Simiduia agarivorans SA1 = DSM 21679: one gene and its partner. The protein of the gene in region 2 interacts with the protein of the main gene of each other region in a pairwise test. Links are inferred from orthologs where the notes say so. Each region holds a gene or a part of one and is shown on either strand. Other genes may lie near its edges.

Region 1 (4,254 bases), 670 kb from region 2 along the record:
ATTGCCAACGGCGCCTTATCCCGGCGGTAGGCCCGCTCCTGCACCGTGTTGAGCGAAATCATGTCGCCATTATCGGAAAATTTCTGGATCTGGCCCGCACTGCCCTCCACCAACATCACATCGCCAAACTGCAGTTGCAGATCATCCAGGTTGGATTGGATGTTTTCATCCTGCCGGTGCACCGCCAGGACGTGAATGCCGTATCGCGCTGTCAGGTTCAGGTCGCGCATTGGGCGGTCGCAATAACGTGAATTGCGACCGACAATTGCCTCCACCAGAATCACGTCGCGGGTGGCAATGGTTTCAAATTTTTCTTCACCGTTGGCGGTAAATTCCAACAGGCCATTTTCCCTTAGTTCAACGACATCCTGCATGTTGGTGTGCAGTATCAGTCGGTCGCCGGCCTGGAGTATGGTGCTGCGGGACGGCTCAGTGAGCTCTTCATCACCGCGGAAAATCCGCAACACCTGATTGCCGCTGTTGCCGTTAAGGTCTGCCTCGGCAATGGTCTTACCAATCATTGGCGAATGGTGAGGCACCATCAGATCGGTCATGAAGGTGCGGTCGCCTGACAAATTCAACTGATTAGTCAGGGTCTCCCGGTCCGGTAGCAGTCGATTGGCAAAGACACCAATAAACACCACGCCCACGCCTGCCATCACCAGACCCAGCAGAGTGATTTCAAACATACTGAACGGGGTCATCCCGTATTCGCGCGCGACGCCGTCGGCCAGAATATTGGTACTGGTTCCCAACATGGTCATGGTGCCACCCAGAATCGTGGCGTAAGACAGTGGAATCAGCAGTTTGGAGGGTTTGATATTGCGGCTGGTGGCGAGGGCAATGGCCACCGGGGTAAAAATTGCCACCACCGGGGTATTGTTGATAAACGCCGACATCACCAATGCCGATAACATCAGCATAATCAAGGCTTGCGAAGGACTGCGACCCGACACCGCTTTGATGCGGCTGGCCAGCCATTCCACGCAACCGGTGCGCTCCAACGCGGCCGACAAAATAAACATGCAGGCAATAGTGACCGGGGCACTGTTGCTCAATACGCCGAGTACTTCTTTGCTATTCAGCAAACCCGCCGCCAACAACACGGCAACGGCAATCCCCACGACCACGTCGGGGCTGAATTTTTCACGCACGAATGCATAAAGCATCCATGCCAGCAACGCCGCCACGAGCAGAAGCGCAAGAGTAGGCGAATTTTCGAGCAAGCCGCTCATAGGGACAAATGCACCAGTGCCATTCTATGGAGTGGGGCAAAATAGAGGATGGTGGTTATAAAGTCTAAGATTATTTGCTGCGGTTTATATAACCAAAAAGGTTAGTGAACACCAAAAACACAAAACCCGGCAAAGGCCGGGTTTTGGTACGAGCGGGAAATACTTACTGGGCCGCTTCGTCAAGCAAAGGCTTCAGTTCGCCCTTCTCGTGCATCTCGGTAATGATGTCACAGCCACCGATCAATTCACCCTTGACCCACAATTGCGGGAAGGTCGGCCAGTTGGCGTACTTGGGCAGCTCGGCCCGGATATCGGGGTTAGACAGGATATCCACATACGCAAACCGCTGACCACAGGCCATAATCGCCTGCGAGGCGCGCATCGAGAAACCACACTGAGGCGCGTTGGGCGAGCCCTTCATGTAAAGAATCACAGCGTTCTCTTCAATCTGCTTTTTAATGGTCTCGATAGTCTGATTTGTGTCCATTGGGCACCCCTGTAACAATTGAACTGCAACGAGCGGCCGTAATTCCTACCTGTCCGCTCAGGTATTGGCGCGCATTCTACAGGAACAAGGGAAGAAGTTGCACCGCTTTCTTTAAGTGGCAAAGCTACTATAAAGTAGCGCCCCTGAGCAGCTATTGTTTCATTTATTGCGCACGCATTTGCCACGGAGCCCCCTATGGCCGCCACACCCGAATACCTCGCCACGGTAAAGGAATTGTCCGACCGCATTGTCGAGGCGCAAAAGCCGATCCGCATTCTGGATGCCGTCAAATGGCGACTGGAAACCAAGCAGGCCTTCTTCAAAAACAAATGCAAAAAAGCGCCCGTCATCGGTGACGGCTACTACGAGGGAAATCCACTGGGATTTGACCCGCACGCCAAACGCAAAGAGTTCCATGACATTGAGCGCGACATCAATCGCCAGCTGGGGCAATTGAGTCCGGTAACCGGCATGATGCGCCGCGCCTGCCGGGAGTATCAGATGGTGGTGCGCATGCTGGAGGCACGTGGCCGCGACGAATTTGGCGATTTGTCCCAGGAACTCTACGGTTCCGCATCCGACGTATTCCATGTGGGAGACCCCACCGTTGCGGAATTGGGCACCAGCATGGAAGAAACGCTGGTCAGCCTGTTGCAGCATGATTCGATGACCGAAGACGATAAAACCATCGACGCCGATGCCGCGGTCGCCGAGCTGAATGCCCGCATGGGCCGCGTGTTCCCCAATGATGGCATCCGGGTGATGATCTCCGACGGCATTACCGCCGATGCAGCCGCCGGCACCGATTACATCAAGATCCGCAAGGGCGCCATGCTCAACAACAATGACATCGATGTGCTGGAAGCGCACGAGGGCTGGGTACATCTCGGCACAACGCTCAACGGTATGGCACAGCCCTACTGCACCTTTTTAGGCAAAGGCCAGCCCTCCTCTACCGTTACTCAGGAAGGTCTGGCGGTTTTGACCGAAATTATCACGCTGCGCTCCACCCCTTCGCGTCTGTATAAATTGATCAACCGGGTACGGGCAGTGACGTTGGCCGAGGATGGCGCCAATTTCATGGACGTGTTTCATTACCTGCGCGACAAGTCCCTGTCCGAAGAGGACAGTTACACCATTGCCAGCCGGGTCTTTCGCGGCAGCACGCCCGACGGCAAGCCCTTCACCAAGGACATTTCCTACATGAAAGGCTTTGTTCAGACCTTTAACTTTATGCGACTGGCGGTGGCCCAAGGCAAACTCGACAAGCTGCCGCTGTTGTTTGTGGGCAAAATCCAGTTGGAAGACATCAAAACCATCGACCAGCTGCTGGCCGAGGGCATTGTGTTGCCGCCTAAATTTGTCCCGCCCCACTTTGCCGACCTCAAAGGCCTGGCCAGCTGGCTCAGTTTCAGCCGCTTTATCGCCGCCCTGAACTTCCAGCAGGTGGAGTCGGACTACGCGTCCCTGTTATCGTAAGGCGATACGGACAAAAAATGTTCTTTCATCTATTGCCAAGCTGAAGCTACAACAATAGAATTATCTGCACTTTGAAACCATCAAAACCGCAGATTCTGCGGTTTTTTATTTCCAGAGAGGAAAATCCATGACCACACCGGCCCTGATGAACAACTATGGCGAACGCAAACTCACCATTGTGCGCGGCCGTGGCAGCCGCGTGTGGGACAGCAATGGCAAGGAATACATCGACGCAATCTCTGGCATCGCTGTATGCGGCCTGGGCCACTGTCACCCGGCGGTCACCGAGGCAATCAGCCAGCAGGCCGATACGCTGGTGCATATCTCCAATCTGTACAACATCCTGCCGCAGGAGCAGTTAGCAGAAAAGCTGGTTGCGCTGTCCGGCATGGACAAGGTGTTTTTCGCCAATTCCGGCACCGAAGCCAATGAGGCCGCCATCAAGCTCGCGCGCAAATGGGGCAACGCACAGGGTAAAACCTGCCCCACCATCGTGGTAATGGAGCACAGCTTCCACGGCCGCACCATGGGTGCACTGTCTGCGACCGGCAACAGCAAAGTCCAGGCAGGGTTTGCGCCGCTGGTGGACGGCTTTATCAGAGTGGCATACGACGATGCCGCAGCGGTTGAAGCATTGGCAAACAATGATCAGATAGTAGCGGTGCTGGTTGAACCGGTACAAGGTGAAGGCGGCGTGCACGTGCCCGCCCCCGACTACCTGAATAAATTACGCGCAATTTGCGATGCCAATGGCTGGCTGCTGATGCTCGATGAGATCCAGTCCGGCAACGGCCGTACCGGCAAGTTTTTTGCGTACCAGCACAACGGCATACTGCCCGATGTGGTCACCACTGCCAAAGGTCTCGGCAACGGTTTTCCCATCGGGGCCACACTGGCACGCGGTGCGGCTGCAGAGGTGTTTCAACCCGGCAATCACGGCACCACCTTTGGCGGCAATCCGCTCGCCTGTGCCGCGGCCTTAGCGGTGGTGAATACGCTGGAATCCGAAGGTTGCCTTACCCTCGCCGCCAATCGCGGCGCTGAAATGCTGGC
Region 2 (5,194 bases):
CACAATTCACCTGACAGACACCAACCCCAGCTGATCAAGCAGGTTGGGGTCATCAAAGTGTCGCCGGCCGGTGAACGCAATGGCATGGCGTCCCGGTGCCCGCATACTGCCAGCGGAAGGTATGCCCATGGGCCAGAAGAAATAGCGCTCAAGTCGCCCGGACTCGGGAATATAGCCTTGCGGATTGAACAAACGCCGATGCGCTTTAACCCGCTGGGAGAGGCCTTGTTTACTGCCAATCATGGCGGGTGCCAACTGCAAAGCCGCCATCGGCTCATACTTATCGATTGGCGCCCGGACGCCCACCACACTGTGGCTATCCGCCGTAACCAGTAACAGCGGATTCGGGTGGCTCAGCGACGGGCCGACATACACCGGCTCCTGCCAATAGCCGTCCTCGGCAGTTATGCGATAACCCGAGGCCGGAAAAACCTGATACCAGCACCCGCAGGTGTGCATCACATCAAACGCGAGCGGCTCCAGCGACTGGTCCAGATGCACTCGCCAATGCAAGCCGTCGAGCGTGCCGGCCAGCGGGTCCCAGCGGCCATTGGCGGGGCGCTGAGCAAACCACACCTGATAGTTTAACTGCAGCGTTTGCCGGCCCTGGAATTCGCCCACGGAGGCGAACACCAAAAGGGTCGGTTGCGCCTGCCATTGCAACTCGCCCGCCGGGTCACGCACGGGTAATCCGGGCCGGTTCAGTGAGACATCAGCGCCCTTTTCAACCGCAAATTGCGGGGCGAACTGACGCAATACATCCTGCGTTAACGCCTGTCTGAACGGGGGCGCCAACAGTGGATTACTGACGATCAGCCCGAGGGAGGACGTATCCATACCGAATACCGACCAACGCTCATCGCTCAACGCCGCCTGCGCAAACGCCGAATAGTGCTGTTCGGTTTTAATCAACTCCCGCTCGACCCCCATCACAAAAGGAATCCGGGTCAATGGATAAACGCCCAACGCCCTCAGTGTAAGCCGGTATTCATCGGGGTATCGGGGTGTATGTCCGGCAAGCGTCAGTGGCCCGACATAAGCACAATCGGCGGACTGGTCGTGCACGCTGGTAGCCTCGGTTGCCATCGCAGCACTCCAATCCCACCAAGCCTCAGAACCGTCAGCAATGGAGGCCAGATAACGGCTTACGGCGTAGCGCCCATGCGCGTCCACAGGCGCATAAACGGGATCTTTCAGTAACAGATCTGAACAGGAAGGATGTTTAACCGGCAGGTCCGAGCAGGCACTCAGTAGCAGCAGTGACAGGCAAAGAAGCGTACAGCGCACTGCCACCGCGCCGTCAGCCCCGCTGGCCCGACTTGAGCTGGCGCTCGGTGGGTGCCCGGCCAATATGCGCCTCGTTGCGCGCTTTGGCTATCTGGATCTGGCGCTGGCGCTCGCTGAAGCGTCTGCGCTGATCCGGGCTGAGGCTATCGTGGCAACGGGGGCAGGCAACCCCTTCCTCATAATGAGGTGACTGCTTGTCCTTATCGGTAATGGGATGGCGGCAACCGTGGCACAGATCGAACGACCCCTTTTCCAGGGCGTGGTTCACGGTAACCCGGTTATCAAACACGTAGCATTCGCCATTCCACAGACTTTGCTCGGCCGGCACCTTTTCCAGATATTTGAGAATGCCGCCTTTCAGGTGATACACCTCTTCAAAGCCTTGCTGCTTCAGTAACGCCGTGGACTTCTCGCAGCGGATACCTCCGGTACAGAACATGGCAACCTTCTTGTGTTTGGCCGGATCGAGGGTTTTTGCAACATAAGAAGGAAACTCCCGGAAACTCTCGGTTTCAGGGTTGATAGCGCCCTTGAAACTGCCCACTTCATACTCGTAGTAATTGCGGGTATCCACCAGGGTCACATCGGGGTCTGAGATGAGTGCATTCCAGTCTTCAGGCTCAACATACGTGCCCACAACCTGGCGCGGGTCGATACCCTCGACGCCCATGGTAACGATTTCTTTCTTGAGTTTGACCTTGGTACGGTAAAAAGGCACGGCGTCTTCATAGGACTCTTTATAGTCGAGCTCGGCAAAGGCCGGTATGGCCTTCAGATACGCCAACAGCCCGTCTATGGCCTCACGGGACCCAGCAACCGTGCCGTTAATACCCTCGGATGCCAGCAATAAGGTGCCCTTGACCCCCAAGCGCTCCATTTCCAGGCGCAGTGGCTCACGGAGCGATTCATATTCGGGCAAGGTGACAAATTTATAGAGGGCACAAACTACGGCGGTCATTGGTCTACCAAATGGTTAAATCTTAAAAAGGCGCGCATTGTAGTGATTGAGCAATAAATGCACAACTCACTTACTGCCACCCAGGCATTGGGGCGAGGCTGCCGCCTGCTCTCCAGCCCATTGTTCTGGCGCCCAGGTGTGCAGGGCCAGCGCATGGATTTCCTGCATCAGACTACCCAACGCCGCATAAACCATCTGGTGTTGCTGAACCGGACGCTTACCGGAGAACTTCTCGGAAACCATTTGCACCTTAAAGTGAGATTCCGACCCGGGCGGTACATTGTGCATATGACTCTCGTTTGCCACCTGAAGGTGGGAGGGTGAAAAGGCCGCTGTCAGGCTGTCGATTAAACGCTGTTGCTTGGTCATATCTACCTTCGTTACATCCAATGAATCCGCCGATCACCCGGCTCTGGAGCCCCGCGGGTCGCCAGCATAATGGCACGCAAGAACCAACTACGATGCCGTACGTCCCGATAACGGCGCGCACATCGCCAATATTGCGACGCAGGTACCAGTTTAGGAACCGGAAAAACGTATGATACGGCAACACCAAGGACAAGGTGTAACTAAAAAAACTCTGTCTTAGGTGTAGGAATGAACGATAAACACAAACCGCTGTTCGTGGAGCGCCGGTCTGGCGCTGACCGCAGAAAAGACCCTGACCGCTGCGCCGGTATGACATTTGACCTCTACCACCGCAAACGCCGTCGCTCCAAAGATCGGCGCGCCGTCGGCCGCTCGCTTACCGAGGATATAGTGGCGTTTTACTCAGCCCAGGAAACGGAAGCCAAAGATACCCCGGTGCACTGAACACCATTAACCATCTACCGGGTAGTGGACAAACCGGCTGAAAAAATCCTGCGCGCTGAAATTTTTCCTTACCTGGGCATAGTAATCCTGATGCCGGTGACGATGTGAATTGTGGCCCTCGTACTGTAAATGATCCAGACAGGCGGCACAGACCTGGGCGACATCAGGCGGCTGGGTTCCCACCACGACATCGCCACTCAATGTCATCTGGTCACAAAAACACAGGTGATACACGCTTTGTTGCATCACATCGGCGGACCAGAGAATGACCCGGGCGTTTTTGAACGCAAAGGTTTTGTCATCCAAAGGCCGGATCGCCTGCAGTGGCAAGCGCAGCCCCTGAACCAACGCCAGACGCTCGTCTCCCGTGAGATGGCGTTTAGGGTCAAAAAACTCGTAATGACCAAGGGCCACCGCCTGCATTTTTTCCCGCAGTGCTTGTAGCGGGGCAAAGTTATCGAAGTCCGGCAGGTTCATCGCACGTCCTGCAAAATGGTCGCGATACGAGAATCCGCATCGGTCCGCACCCTGAATTCCACCCGGCGCGAACGCACCTCGTCTTCTGCGCCATCGGCTTGCAAAACGGGCTTGGAGGAGGACAATCCGTTCGCCGTCAGGTGACGGATCAGCCAGGCCTTTTCTGTCTGCACGGCGTCCAACGCCAACAGAAACGCCACCGCCGATCGCGTGCGCGCCTGGGACAGGTTCATATTTTTGATATAGGCCTCATCCACCGGTGCGCCCTGCCCCCAATCGCTGGAAGTATGGCCCTCTATGCGCACTTCCAGAATATCGTTGCGATAGGGTTCGGCGGTGAGAATTCTGATGTAACGCGGAAAGAAATCGGCCAGAATTTCCGCGAACGCAGGGTTAAGATCTGAATCACCCCGTTCAAATAAAAGCTCCGTATTGTAAAAACGCAAACTCAAATCAGGGTTCAATTCAGCCCCCCAACGGGGCAGATCCGCTTCAAACTCCGCCTGTAAGTCCTGATACAGTTGCGTACGCAAGCGATCGTACAGAATGGCAACATCTTTTATTTTGCGCGACTCAATTTCCAACTGGACCATGTAGATCACGGAAATCAACAGAAACACCATCATGAGCCCGCCCATCAGATCGCTGACAGAAACCCAATGCTCTTCCTGTTCGGTAAAATCAGTCGGCGAGGACGCCAGTTCTGGGTTTGGTTCCGGTACGACTGCCATTGGCCTGTTCCGCAAGTTGAATCAATGTGCGTAATCGCTCGGTGAGCGGCGTGTAATCGTTAACAAATTTTTCCGACAAGGACGTCATCTGGTAACCGAAAGTCTTGAGTGCCTGCACCAGTTCCTGCTCAAGTCCCCGCTCAATTCGGGCAAGATGATCAGCCACCCGCTGGTCTGTACCACTGGCCAGCTCGGCCAGAGTGGCATGCACCTGTTGCGACGTATTCGCCAACGCCTGGGTTGCCGCTTGCAGATTCTCACTCACTTCGCGCTGACTGCGCGCCAGGTTGTCTGCCAGCTCGTCGGTCATGTGCCGGAGTTTTTCACCCATGGCAGGCAAACCCTCGGCGGCCCGACTTGATACTTCGGCGAGTAATTCCAGGTGATGCGCCAATTGTTTCGATTGTGACTCAGTCCCGGCCAACATATCGCCCAGTGATTGGGACACCTTGGTAAATACATCGGCGTGCGCCACCATGTCGCCATAGGCACTGGCTGCCTTGTCCAACAATTCGCCATTAGCTTTTTGTGCTTGCAACAAGGCATCCAGTTCATGACGGTAGCTTTCCTGCCAGTGCAACAGCTTACCCACGGCGTCGTTCAGGGCCTGGAAGTTTTCGCCGTATTGGGTGTTGATCTCCGCGTTGAAATCCCGCATGACCTTATCTACTGCCTTAACCAGCGCTTCGGCATTGGCCCGGGCCATGCCCGCCTGGTAATCCGACAGTTGATTCACCAGCTGATTGAAGCTGGCTTTCTGTTCTTGCTTGAGGGACAACAACTGGGCACGCACGCCCTGCACTTCATCGGTGGTGAGTGCCTGGTGAATATCAGTCAGTAAATTCGCCACATCGGTAAGGCTGGCCGCCTGAAACGCTTCAGCCCGACGCCGTTGGCGGGCGATGGCAAACAGGTGCCTGAACTTCAC

What was found. The genes of interacting proteins can lie anywhere in the genome.
Region 1: the proteins of M5M_RS01955 (region 2) and grxD interact in binary tests that used the Escherichia coli proteins (3 or more experiments, as listed by UniProt). The link is inferred for Simiduia agarivorans SA1 = DSM 21679 from one-to-one orthologs.

The regions. Positions count from the first base shown.
Region 1 is NC_018868.3:1,115,848-1,120,101, forward strand. What follows is about bases 61-2,971. They hold grxD (Grx4 family monothiol glutaredoxin), read right to left. Parts: upstream 1,723-2,971; coding sequence 1,399-1,722; downstream 61-1,398. Other genes in these bases: M5M_RS05025 (SLC13 family permease), read right to left, coding at 61-1,235; M5M_RS05035 (flavohemoglobin expression-modulating QEGLA motif protein), read left to right, coding at 1,918-2,971. Also shown: more of M5M_RS05025, read right to left, coding at 1-60; more of M5M_RS05035, read left to right, coding at 2,972-3,201; M5M_RS05040 (acetylornithine transaminase), read left to right, coding at 3,329-4,254. UniProt on the Escherichia coli protein: Monothiol glutaredoxin involved in the biogenesis of iron-sulfur clusters.
Region 2 is NC_018868.3:443,239-448,432, reverse strand. Bases 964-3,886 are described here. They hold M5M_RS01955 (BolA family protein), read right to left. Parts: upstream 2,615-3,886; coding sequence 2,312-2,614; downstream 964-2,311. Other genes in these bases: M5M_RS01940 (OmpA family protein), read right to left, coding at 3,532-3,886; M5M_RS01945 (hypothetical protein), read right to left, coding at 3,065-3,535; M5M_RS01950 (hypothetical protein), read left to right, coding at 2,843-3,058; trhO (oxygen-dependent tRNA uridine(34) hydroxylase TrhO), read right to left, coding at 1,301-2,245; M5M_RS19260 (hypothetical protein), read right to left, coding at 964-1,287. Also shown: more of M5M_RS19260, read right to left, coding at 7-963; more of M5M_RS01940, read right to left, coding at 3,887-4,266; M5M_RS01935 (hypothetical protein), read right to left, coding at 4,217-5,194. UniProt on the Escherichia coli protein: Transcriptional regulator that plays an important role in general stress response. Has many effects on cell morphology, cell growth and cell division. Acts by regulating the transcription of many genes, including dacA (PBP-5), dacC (PBP-6), ampC and mreB.